DNA from 3 places in the Pseudomonas paraeruginosa genome. Region 1 is predicted to be linked to each of the others. Evidence: predicted binding sites of a transcription regulator. Region 1 holds the regulator's gene; each other region holds the start of a gene.

What was found. The regulator sigma-54, encoded in region 1, starts transcription at its own class of promoters, with help from an activator protein. The targets are predictions, from matches to a motif close to ANTGGCATNNANNTTGCTNT.
Region 2: a site for sigma-54 is predicted at 1,778-1,797, ahead of glnK (P-II family nitrogen regulator). Genes of this name have one in related genera too.
Region 3: a site for sigma-54 is predicted at 2,417-2,436, ahead of B7D75_RS16095 (CmpA/NrtA family ABC transporter substrate-binding protein). Genes of this name have one in related genera too.

What each region holds. Positions count from the first base shown of each region.
Region 1 is NZ_CP020560.1:4,838,155-4,842,361, forward strand. It holds gene lptC (LPS export ABC transporter periplasmic protein LptC) at 1-398, shown strand, start outside; gene lptA (lipopolysaccharide transport periplasmic protein LptA) at 385-912, shown strand; gene lptB (LPS export ABC transporter ATP-binding protein) at 912-1,637, shown strand; gene B7D75_RS22955 (RNA polymerase factor sigma-54) at 1,864-3,357, shown strand; gene hpf (ribosome hibernation-promoting factor, HPF/YfiA family) at 3,435-3,743, shown strand; gene ptsN (PTS IIA-like nitrogen regulatory protein PtsN) at 3,757-4,207, shown strand, end outside.
Region 2 is NZ_CP020560.1:5,782,770-5,786,976, forward strand. It holds gene B7D75_RS27370 (ammonium transporter) at 1-1,171, opposite strand, end outside; gene glnK (P-II family nitrogen regulator) at 1,212-1,550, opposite strand; gene B7D75_RS27380 (accessory factor UbiK family protein) at 1,990-2,250, shown strand; gene B7D75_RS27385 (YifB family Mg chelatase-like AAA ATPase) at 2,294-3,787, shown strand; gene betT (choline BCCT transporter BetT) at 3,913-4,207, shown strand, end outside.
Region 3 is NZ_CP020560.1:3,410,019-3,414,225, forward strand. It holds gene acnB (bifunctional aconitate hydratase 2/2-methylisocitrate dehydratase) at 1-2,345, shown strand, start outside; gene B7D75_RS16095 (CmpA/NrtA family ABC transporter substrate-binding protein) at 2,522-3,730, shown strand; gene B7D75_RS16100 (ANTAR domain-containing response regulator) at 3,747-4,207, shown strand, end outside.

The sequences.
Region 1 (4,207 bases):
AGAACGGCAGCCTCGACTACGAGATGACGGCGGTGAAGCTGGAACACCAGAAGGCCACCGACATCACCTTCGTCACCACCCCCGATCTGCTGCTGTTCCGCGGCAACGTGCAGCCCTGGCATATCCAGAGCGCCCGCGCCGAAGTCGGGCCGAAAGGCAAGGAAGTCGAACTGATCGACGACGTGCGCGTCGCGCGCACCGATGCCAAGGGCCAGCCAAGCATCCTCACCACCACCCGGCTGACCGTATTCCCCGACAAGAATTATGCACAGACCGAGCAAGCCGTTAAAATCGACGCGGCCAATGGAGTGACGACGGCTGTTGGAATGAAAGCGTATCTGAAAGACAGCCGGATGCACCTGCTGTCCAACGTAAGAGGTCAGCATGAGGTTCGTTAACACCCTCCCCCTTGTATTCGGTCTGACTGCCGTCCTCGGCAGTTCCCTGGCATGGGCCCTGCCCTCGGATCGCGAGCAACCGATCCGCGTCCAGGCCGACAGCGCCGAACTGGATGACAAGCAAGGCGTCGCGGTCTACCGCGGCGATGTCGTGGTGACCCAGGGCAGCACCAGGCTGACCGGTAACACCGTGACCCTGAAACGGGACAAGAACGGCGACGTCGAGGTGGTGACCTCGGTCGGCAGGCCCGCCTACTACGAGCAGAAGCCCGCGCCTGACAAGGACGTGACCAAGGCCTACGGCCTGACCATCCAGTACTTCGTCACGCAGAACCGGGTCGTGCTGATCGACCAGGCCAAGGTGATCCAGGAAGGCAACACCTTCGAAGGCGAGAAGATCGTCTACGACACCCAGCGCCAGATCGTCAACGCCGGCCGCGCCACCGGTTCCCAGGTGACCAGTCCGCGCCCGCGCATCGACATGGTCATCCAGCCGAAGAAAAAGGCCCAGTAATGGCAACGCTCAGAGCCCAGCACCTGGCCAAAAGCTATAAAGGCCGGCAAGTCGTCCGCGACGTCAGCATGTCCATCGATAGCGGGCAGATCGTCGGCCTCCTCGGCCCGAACGGTGCCGGCAAGACCACCTGCTTCTACATGATCGTCGGCCTGGTGCAGGCCGACCAGGGCGTGGTCCGCATCGACGAGCAGAACGTCACCCACCTGCCGATGCACGGGCGGGCGCGCGCCGGTATCGGCTACCTGCCGCAGGAGGCCTCGATCTTCCGCAAGCTGTCGGTGTCCGACAACATCATGGCGATCCTCGAGACCCGCAGCGACCTCGATCGCAACGGACGCAAGGACGCCCTGGAAGGCTTGCTGCAGGAGTTCCACATCCACCATATCCGCGACAACCTCGGCATGAGCCTGTCCGGCGGCGAGCGACGCCGGGTGGAAATCGCCCGGGCCCTGGCCAGCGCGCCGAAGTTCATCCTCCTCGACGAACCCTTCGCCGGCGTGGACCCGATATCGGTCGGCGACATCAAGCAGATCATCCATCACCTGAAGGCAAAGGGTATCGGCATCCTCATCACCGACCACAACGTCCGCGAGACCCTGGACATCTGCGAAACGGCGTATATCGTCAATGATGGGCAGTTGATCGCGGAAGGCGATGCCGAGAGCATCCTCGCCAACGACCTGGTCAAGGAAGTCTACCTGGGGCACGAGTTCCGCCTCTGAAGAAATCTCCTACCGTGCCCTCCGGCCCTGCCGGAGCGGTTTCGCACGTCCCCGGTTTTTACGGGTAGAGGTGTCGCCACGGGCGGATGATTTATTCGGAGCAACCCTAGGCAAAGTACGAAAATTCAGGCATATAATTTGCTTCCTGGCGGTGCCGCCACCTCGGCACCCGTAGTAGTGGATGGTGCCATCCGGTACCAGCGAATAAGGTACTAAGCCCTCAGCCATGAAACCATCGCTAGTCCTCAAGATGGGCCAGCAGCTGACGATGACGCCTCAGCTGCAACAGGCCATACGCCTCCTCCAGCTCTCCACCCTGGACCTCCAGCAGGAAATCCAGGAAGCGCTGGAATCCAATCCCATGCTCGAACGCCAGGAAGACGGCGACGATTTCGACGGCAGCGACCCGCTCGCCGATGGCGCCGAACAGGCAACCAGCGCGCCGCAGGAGAGCGCCCTCCAGGAAAGCACCACGCCCAGCGTAGAAAGCCTCGACGACGACCAGTGGAGCGAGCGCATCCCCAGCGAACTGCCGGTGGATACCGCCTGGGAGGACATCTACCAGACCAGCGCCAGCAGCCTGCCCAGCAGCGACGACGACGAATGGGACTTCACCGCGCGCACCAGCAGCGGCGAGAGCCTGCACAGCCACCTGCTCTGGCAGGTGAACCTGGCGCCGATGTCGGACACCGACCGCATGATCGCGGTGACCATCATCGACAGCATCAACAATGACGGCTATCTGGAGGAGTCCCTCGAGGAGATCCTCGCCGCCCTCGATCCGGAGCTGGACGTCGAGCTCGACGAAGTCGAAGTCGTGCTGCGCCGCATCCAGCAGTTGGAGCCCGCCGGCATCGGCGCCCGCAACCTGCGCGAGTGCCTGTTGCTGCAACTGCGCCAGCTGCCACCCGCCACGCCCTGGCTGGACGAAGCCCTGCGCCTGGTTTCCGACTACCTCGACCTGCTCGGCGGCCGCGACTACGGCCAGTTGATGCGGCGCATGAAGCTCAAGGAAGACGAGTTGCGCCTGGTCATCGAGTTGATCCAGTGCCTGCATCCACGGCCCGGCTCGCAGATCGAGTCGAGCGAGGCCGAATACATCGTCCCGGACGTCATCGTGCGCAAGGACAACGAGCGCTGGCTGGTGGAACTGAACCAGGAGGCGATGCCACGCCTGCGTGTCAACGCCACCTATGCCGGCATGGTCCGCCGTGCCGACAGCAGTGCCGACAATACCTTCATGCGCAACCAGTTGCAGGAAGCGCGCTGGTTCATCAAGAGCCTGCAGAGCCGCAACGAGACCCTGATGAAGGTGGCGACGCAGATCGTCGAACACCAGCGTGGCTTTCTCGACTACGGCGAGGAAGCCATGAAGCCGCTGGTCCTGCACGACATCGCCGAAGCGGTGGGCATGCACGAGTCGACCATTTCGCGGGTCACCACGCAGAAGTACATGCATACGCCGCGCGGTATTTTCGAGCTGAAATATTTCTTTTCAAGTCACGTCAGCACCGCCGAAGGCGGGGAATGCTCGTCCACCGCGATCCGCGCGATCATCAAGAAACTGGTGGCCGCGGAAAATGCGAAAAAGCCATTGAGCGACAGCAAGATCGCTGGTTTACTGGAGGCACAGGGCATTCAAGTGGCTCGCCGCACCGTCGCCAAGTACCGCGAATCCCTGGGCATAGCCCCTTCGAGCGAGCGCAAGCGACTGGTGTGACGTTGATCCACGCCAAGGTGTTCCGGAGGCAGGTTGCTAACCTGCCACTTACACACGGGCAACAAGGAGAACGCGGTATGCAAGTCAACATCAGTGGCCATCAACTGGATGTGACCGACGCCCTGCGCGACTATGTCGGCGAGAAACTGAGCCGTCTGGAGCGCCATTTCGACAAGATCACCAATGTGCAGGTGATCATGGAGGTCGAGAAACTGAAGCAGAAGATCGAAGCCACCCTGCGCGTCGCCGGTGGCGAGATCGTGGCCAATGCGGAACATGAGGACATGTACGCGGCCATCGACCTGCTGATCGACAAACTCGACCGTCAACTGATCAAACACAAAGAGAAGTACCTCGAACGGCAGCAAGGCGTAGGCGCCCGCTGATCTCCCCTCCCCTATGATCCGACTTGAGCAAATCCTGACCCCCGGCCGTTCCCTCGTGAACGTGCCGGGCGGCAGCAAGAAACGCGTCCTCGAACAAATCGCCAACCTGGTAGCCAGGGAGCTGCCGGAATTCGACGCCCAGGACATCTTCGAAAACCTGGTGGCCCGGGAAAAGCTCGGCTCCACTGGCTTCGGCAATGGCATCGCCATTCCACACTGCCGCCTGGCCGGCTGCCAGAGCCCGATCAGCGCCGTGCTGCATCTGGATGCCCCGGTGGACTTCGACGCGCTGGACGGCGCGCCGGTCGACCTGGTCTTCGTCCTCCTGGTACCGGAGGCCGCGACCGAAGAACACCTCGAACTGCTCCGGCAGATCGCCGCCATGCTCGACCGTGCCGACGTACGCGAGCGCCTGCGCAGCGCTCCCAGTGCCGAAGCGCTTTATCAGATCGTGGTAGACGTAC
Region 2 (4,207 bases), 940 kb from region 1:
GCACGAAGAACTGCGCGCCGATGTCTTCCACGCTGCCGAAGCCGCCTAGCGACGGCGCCGCGAAGATCCCGGTGAGCAACGCACCGACGATACCGCCGACCGCATGCACGCCGAAGGCGTCGAGCGAATCGTCGTACTTCAGCGCGCGCTTGAGACTGGTGGCGGCGAAGAAGCAGATCACCCCGGAGGCCAGGCCGATGACCAGCGCGCCCATCGGGCCGGCGGTGCCGGCGGCCGGAGTGATGGCCACCAGGCCGGCGACCACCCCGGAGGCGATGCCCAGGGCGCTCGGCTTACCGTGGGTGATCCACTCGGCGAACATCCAGGCCAGCGCCGCCGCGGCGGTGGCGATCTGGGTCACCAGCATGGCCATCCCGGCGGTGCCGTTGGCGGCAGCGGCGGAACCGGCATTGAAGCCGAACCAGCCGATCCACAGCATGGCCGCGCCGACCAGGGTGTAGCCGAGGTTGTGCGGCGCCATCGGAGTGGTCGGGTAGCCCTTGCGCTTGCCCAGCACCAGGCAGGCGACCAGGCCGGCGATACCGGCGTTGATGTGCACCACGGTGCCGCCGGCGAAGTCCAGCACGCCCCAGTCCCACATCAGGGCGCCGTCGCCGCTCCAGACCATGTGCGCGATCGGCGCGTAGACCACGGTGAACCAGACCGCCATGAAGATCAGCATCGCCGAGAACTTCATGCGCTCGGCGAAGGCACCGACGATCAGCGCCGGGGTGATGATCGCGAAGGTCAGCTGGAAGGTGATGAACACGCTTTCCGGGAACAGCGCGCTGGCGGAAGTCAGGCCGGTGGTGGTCAGGCCGCTGAGGAACGCCTTGTCCAGCCCGCCGACGAAGGAGTTGAAATTGAGAACGCCCTTTTCCATCCCGGCGGTGTCGAACGCCAGGCTGTAGCCGTAGACCACCCAGAGGATGGTGATCAGGCCGGTGATGGCGAAGCACTGCATCATGATCGACAGCACGTTCTTCGCTCGCACCATGCCGCCATAGAACAGCGCCAGGCCGGGAATGGTCATGAGCAGGACGAGCGCAGTGGAGATCAGCATCCAGGCGGTGTCGCCACTGTTCAGGACGGGCTCCTCGGCGGCCAGGGCGACGCCCGGCAAAGCGAGGGACAATAGGGCTCCTAGCCCTGCGATCTTGCGCAGAGTCATGTTGGTATTCTCCTGGGGCTTTTTGGGGGTTCGGTTGGGCTTAGATCGCGTCGGTATCGGTTTCGCCGGTACGGATGCGGATGGCCTGTTCCAGGTTCACCACGAAGATCTTGCCGTCACCGATCTTGCCGGTGTTGGCCGCCTTGGTGATCGCCTCGATGACGCGGTCCAGCTGGTCGTCGGCGATCGCCACGTCGATCTTCACCTTGGGCAGGAAGTCGACCACGTACTCGGCGCCGCGATACAGTTCGGTGTGGCCCTTCTGCCGGCCGAAACCCTTGACCTCGGTCACCGTGATGCCCTGCACACCGATCTCGGACAACGACTCGCGGACGTCGTCCAACTTGAACGGCTTGATGATGGCAGTGACTAGCTTCATGAAACTCTCTCCCGTGTTTGGTGGACTCGCCCCAGGAAAACGAACCCGAGGACAGTCTAAGCGCAGTGTCTGGCTTTGTAACGCGCCGGTCCCTCTGGGAAGCACGATCGGAGGCCTCCGCCCCGACCTGGCCCTGTTGCGGCCGTTCGATGCCGCGACCCGCCGGCCTCCCGCAACCGCCTCATCTGCCGCACCGGTACTGCTTCAGTGCACGCCTCATCCGGGCCAAAGCAGAAAGCTTGCCAGCTCCGGCAAATCCGCCGATTTTCAAGCCCTTAGCGGTAAACCCAGGTGTCACGCGGCTTGCCGGCCCGCAGGCAGCGCACCAAATCGGCGCAGTGGCGCTCCGACGGTTGCGCAAAAAGTGTGCAACCGCCCTTCCGCGAGCCACTCCGACATCGTGCTAGACTGCCGCCCACTCGTTACCGGAACCCTCGCCATGCTGCCGCCCAAAGCCGTCTTCGAAGCCCTCAGCCAACAAGCCAGCCGCCTGTTCGCCGGCGAATCGCCGTTGCCCAGGGCCGAGCTGGAGTCGCAGTTCCGCGCCCTGATGCAGAGCGCCTTCGGCAAGCTCGACCTGGTCAGCCGCGAGGAATTCGACAGCCAGATGCTGGTCCTCGCCCGCACCCGCGCGCGCCTGGAAGCCCTGGAGGCCAAGGTGGCGGAACTCGAAAGCAAGCTGACGCCGCCCGCCGACTGATCCGCCAACCTCCTGCGAGCGGCGTGAGATCAAGGAGCGATCCATGTCCCTGGCGATTGTCCATAGCCGAGCCCAGGTCGGCGTCGAAGCACCCTGCGTCAGCGTCGAGGCGCACCTGGCCAACGGCCTGCCCTCGCTGACCCTGGTCGGCCTGCCGGAGACCGCGGTACGCGAGAGCAAGGACCGCGTGCGCAGCGCCCTGCTCAACGCCGGCTTCGACTTTCCCGCCCGGCGCATCACCCTCAACCTCGCCCCCGCCGACCTGCCCAAGGACGGCGGCCGCTTCGACCTGGCCATCGCCCTCGGCATCCTCTCCGCCAGCGGCCAGTTGCCCGGCGCCGCCCTCGCTGGCCTGGAGTGCCTTGGCGAGCTGGCCCTGTCCGGCGCGATCCGACCGGTACGGGGCGTATTGCCGGCCGCGATGGCGGCGCGCGACGCAAGACGAGTTCTGGTGGTGCCGAAGGAAAATGCCGAAGAAGCCAGCCTGGCCAGCGGCCTGACGGTGTACGCGGTCGAGCACCTGCTGGAGATCGCCGGGCACCTCTCCGGCCAGTCGCCGCTGTCGCCCTACCAGGCGCGCGGGCTGCTCCGCGAACCGTGCCCCTATCCCGACCTGGCCGAGGTACAGGGCCAGGCAACGGCCAAGCGCGCCCTGCTGGTTGCCGCCGCCGGCGCGCACAACCTCCTGTTCAGCGGCCCGCCGGGCACCGGCAAGACGCTCCTGGCCAGCCGCCTGCCCGGCCTGCTGCCGACGCTCGGCGAGGACGAGGCGCTGGAGGTCGCGGCGATCCATTCGGTGGCCAGCCACGTCCCGCTCAGCCACTGGCCGCAGCGGCCGTTCCGCCAGCCACACCACTCCGCCTCGGCACCGGCGCTGGTCGGCGGCGGCAGCCGCCCGCAGCCGGGCGAGATCACCCTGGCGCACCAGGGCGTGCTGTTCCTCGACGAACTGCCGGAGTTCGACCGCAAGGTCCTGGAAGTGCTGCGCGAGCCGCTGGAAAGCGGCGAGATCGTCATCGCCCGAGCCAACGGCCGGGTGCGCTTTCCCGCGCGCTTCCAACTGGTGGCGGCGATGAACCCCTGCCCCTGCGGCTACCTCGGCGATCCCAGCGGCCGCTGCCGCTGCACCCCGGAGCAGGTCCAGCGCTATCGCGGCAAGCTCTCCGGACCGCTGCTCGAGCGCATCGACCTGCACGTCAGCGTGCTCCGCGAAAGCACCAGCCTGCAGCCGGGCCGCGGCGAAACCACCACCCGCGAGGTCAGCGAGCGGGTCAGCGCCGCACGGCAACGGCAACTGGCCCGCCAGGGCTGTGCCAACGCCCACCTCGACCTGCTGGGCATGCACCGCAACTGTGCGCTCGCCGAAGCGGACCGTCGCTGGCTGGAGGCTGCCGGAGAGCGCCTGGAACTTTCCTTGCGCGCCTTGCATCGCATACTCAAGGTAGCCCGGACGCTGGCCGATCTGGACGAAAGGCAGCACATCGAGCGCCAGCACCTCGCGGAAGCCCTGCAATACCGGCCGTCAGCGTCAGGTTGAGGCCCTGACAATTCATCAAAACTATCGATCCTATCCGCTCGAATCAGATTAGCTATCAGAATGTGTTAGGCTGTTTCGTCTTCCGCCTTCGGCGGGCAATCCGATCACAAGGAGAGCTAGCGTATATGGAGACACCCACCGCACCCCGGAGCACCCTGAACCCTCCGGTTTTCTTTACCTCCGCCGCCCTGATCCTGGCCCTGGTGCTGTTCACCGTCCTGCTCCAGGAAGAAGCGCAATCGCTGTTCAACCACGTCCAGCAGTGGATCATCACCAACGCCAGCTGGTTCTACGTCCTCGCCGTGGCGCTGATCCTGATCAGCGTGGTGTTCCTCGCCGTGAGTCGCTACGGCGACATCAAGCTCGGCCCCGATCACAGCCGGCCCGACTACCGCAACACCACCTGGTTCGCCATGCTGT
Region 3 (4,207 bases), 1.4 Mb from region 1:
TGCTGGGCACCATGCAGGGCGGCTACAACATCGCCACCCTGGTCGAGGTGCTGGACGATGCCGAACTGGCCAGCATCGCCGCCGATCAGCTGAAGCACACCCTGCTGATGTTCGACGCCTTCCACGACGTCGCCGAACGCGCCAAGAAGGGCAATGCCGCGGCCAAGTCCGTGCTGCAGTCCTGGGCCGATGGCGAGTGGTTCAAGGCCAAGCCGGAAGTCCCGGAAAAGCTGACCCTCACCGTGTTCAAGGTCCCCGGCGAAACCAACACCGACGACCTCTCCCCCGCCCCCGACGCCTGGTCGCGCCCGGACATCCCGCTGCACGCCCTGGCCATGCTGAAGATGGCCCGCGACGGCATCGAGCCGGTCCAGCCGGGCTCGGTCGGTCCGCTGAAGCAGATCGAAGCGGTCAAGGCCAAGGGCTTCCCGGTCGCCTACGTCGGCGACGTGGTCGGCACCGGCTCCTCGCGCAAGTCCGCCACCAACTCGGTGCTGTGGTTCTTCGGCGACGACATTCCGTTCGTGCCGAACAAGCGTGCCGGCGGCTTCTGCTTCGGCACCAAGATCGCGCCGATCTTCTACAACACCATGGAAGATGCCGGCGCCCTGCCGATCGAGTTCGACTGCACCAACCTGGCCATGGGCGACGTCATCGACGTGTACCCCTATGAAGGCAAGGTCGTTCGCCACGACAGCGGCGAAGTGGTCACCACCTTCGAGCTGAAGACCCCGGTCCTGCTCGACGAAGTCCGCGCCGGCGGCCGTATTCCGCTGATCGTCGGCCGTGGCCTGACCGAGAAGGCCCGCGCCGAGCTGGGCCTGGGCGCCTCCGACCTGTTCCGCAAGCCGGAAGCCCCGGCCGACAGCGGCAAGGGCTTCACCCTGGCGCAGAAGATGGTCGGTCGCGCCTGCGGCCTGCCGGAAGGTCAGGGCGTGCGTCCGGGCACCTACTGCGAACCGAAGATGACCACCGTCGGCTCCCAGGACACCACCGGCCCGATGACCCGCGACGAGCTGAAAGACCTCGCCTGCCTCGGCTTCTCCGCCGACCTGGTGATGCAGTCCTTCTGCCACACCGCGGCCTATCCGAAGCCGATCGACGTCAAGACCCACCACACCCTGCCCGACTTCATCATGACCCGCGGCGGCGTGTCCCTGCGTCCGGGCGACGGCATCATCCACAGCTGGCTGAACCGCATGCTGCTGCCCGATACCGTCGGCACCGGCGGCGACTCGCACACCCGCTTCCCGATCGGCATCTCCTTCCCGGCCGGCTCCGGCCTGGTGGCCTTCGCCGCCGCCACCGGGGTGATGCCGCTGGACATGCCGGAGTCGGTGCTGGTGCGCTTCAAGGGCAAGCTGCAACCGGGCATCACCCTGCGTGACCTGGTCCATGCGATCCCCTACTACGCGATCCAGCAGGGCCTGCTGACCGTCGAGAAGAAAGGCAAGAAGAACATCTTCTCCGGCCGCATCCTCGAGATCGAAGGCCTCAACGACCTGACCGTGGAGCAGGCCTTCGAGCTGTCCGACGCCTCGGCCGAGCGTTCCGCCGCCGGCTGCACCATCAAGCTGCCGGAACAGGCGATCGCCGAGTACCTGAAGTCCAACATCACCCTGCTGCGCTGGATGATCGGCGAAGGCTACGGCGACCCGCGCACCCTGGAGCGTCGCGCCCAGGCGATGGAAGCCTGGCTGGCCAAGCCGGAGCTACTGGAAGCCGACAAGGATGCCGAGTACGCCGCGGTGATCGAGATCGACCTGGCCGACGTCAAGGAGCCCGTGCTCTGCGCGCCGAACGACCCGGACGACGCGCGCCTGCTGTCGAGCGTACAGGGCCGCAAGATCGACGAGGTGTTCATCGGCTCCTGCATGACCAACATCGGTCACTTCCGCGCCGCCGGCAAGCTGCTTGACAAGGTCAAGGGCGGTATCCCGACCCGTCTGTGGCTGGCCCCGCCGACCAAGATGGACGCCCACCAGCTGACCGAGGAAGGCTACTACGGCATCTACGGCAAGGCTGGCGCGCGCATGGAAATGCCGGGCTGCTCGCTGTGCATGGGCAACCAGGCTCGCGTCCAGACCGGCTCCACCGTGGTCTCCACCTCGACCCGCAACTTCCCGAACCGTCTGGGCGACGCCACCGATGTGTTCCTGGCCTCGGCCGAGCTGGCGGCGGTCTCCTCGATCCTCGGCAAGCTGCCGACCGTCGAGGAGTACATGGCCTACGCGAAGGACATCGACAGCATGGCTGCCGACGTCTACCGCTACCTGAGCTTCGACCAGATCGCCGAGTTCCGCGAAGCGGCCGCGAACGCCAAGATCCCGGTCGTCCAGGCCTGATCCCAGCGACGCGTCGAAGAAGCCCCGCCCCGTGCGGGGCTTTTTCTTGCCCGCGCGAAGGTCCGCCGCCTCCTGGCATAGCGCTTGCTGCTGCCCCGGCGATGGTGCGCGCCAGCGATGGCGCCTGCACGCCGGACAAGGGGCGAGCGTACCGCCCCGCCGTATACGAGGTGACGATGACAGACAGAGCGATACGCAACCAGGCCTGGGTCGGCGGCTCCGACGCACCGGAAAAGAGCGCCCTGGACATCGGCTTCATGGCGCTGACCGACTCGGCCTCGCTGATCGTCGCCGCCACCCAGGGCTTCGCCCAACCCTACGGCCTGACCCTCAACCTCAGGCGCCAGCCGTCCTGGGCCACCCTGCGCGACAAGCTGCTGAATGGCGAACTGGACGCCGCCCAGTGCCTCTACGGCCTGGTCTACGGCGTGCAGCTGGGTCTCGGCGGCAGCCCGCCGCGCGATATGGCGGTACTCATGGGTTTGTGCCAGAACGGCCAGGCGATCAATCTTTCCGAATCGCTGAAGCGCGCGGGCGTGACCAGTCCCGAGGCACTGCTCCGCCATCGGCGCCAGAATGGTGCATGCCTGACCCTGGCGCAGACCTTTCCCACCGGCACCCACGCCCTGTGGCTGAACTATTGGCTGGCGAGCATCGGCCTGGATCCGCTGCACGACGTGCACAGCGTGGTGGTTCCGCCGGCGCAGATGGTCAGCCACCTCCAGGCCGGGCGCATCGACGGTTTCTGCGCCGGCGGCCCCTGGGGCGCCCTGGCCGTGGAGCAGGGCCAGGGCTTCACCATCGCCACCAGCCAGGCGATCTGGCCGGACCACCCGGAAAAGGTCCTCGGCGCCACCCGCGCCTTCGTCGACACCCATCCGAACACTGCCCGCGCGCTGGTGATGGCGGTCCTCGACGCCAGCCGCTTCATCGAACGGAACGCCGAGAACCGCCTGGGCACCGCGCAGCTGATCAGTGGCCGCGACTATGTAGACGCGCCGCTCGGCGCGATCCAGCCGCGCTTCCTCGGCCGCTACCAGGATGGCCTCGGCAACGCCTGGCAGGATCCCCATCCGCTGCGTTTCTTCGGCGAGGGCGCGGTCAACCGGCCCTGGCTCTCCGACGGCCTGTGGTTCATGACCCAGTTCCGCCGCTGGGGCCTGCTGCGCGAGGACCCGGACTACCTGGCCATCGCTCGCGCGGTGCAGCAGACCGCGCTGTATCGCGACGCCGCCAGCGCCCTCGGCCTGAACATGGAGGGCGGCGACATGCGCAGTTCGACGCTGATGGACGGCCGCACCTGGGACGGCAGCGACCCCGCCGGCTACGCCCGCAGCTTCCCGATCCATGCCCTGGCCGACGCCGGCCAGGGCATCGTCCTCTGACCCTGGTGCGCCCGCCATGCTGCGTATCCTGCTGATCAACGATACCCCGAAGAAGGTCGGACGCCTCAGGACCGCCCTGCTCGAGAGCGGTTTCGAGGTGGTCGACGAATCGGGGCTGACCGTCGACCTTCCGGCCCGCGTCGAAACATTGCGTCCGGACGTGATCCTGATCGACACCGAGTCCCCGGGCCGCGACGTGATGGAACAGGTCTGCCTGCTAAGTCGCGACCAGCCGCGACCGATCGTGATGTTCACCGACGAACACGACCCGGGCGTGATGCGCCGCGCGATCCAGTCCGGGGTCAGCGCCTACATCGTCGAAGGCATCCAGGCCAGCCGCCTGCAACCGATCCTCGACGTGGCCATGGCGCGCTTCGAGAGCGACCAGGCCCTGCGCGCCCAGCTCCAGGCGCGCGAGGCACAGCTGGCGGAACGCAAGCGCATCGAGCTGGCCAAGGGCCTGCTGATGAAGATGAA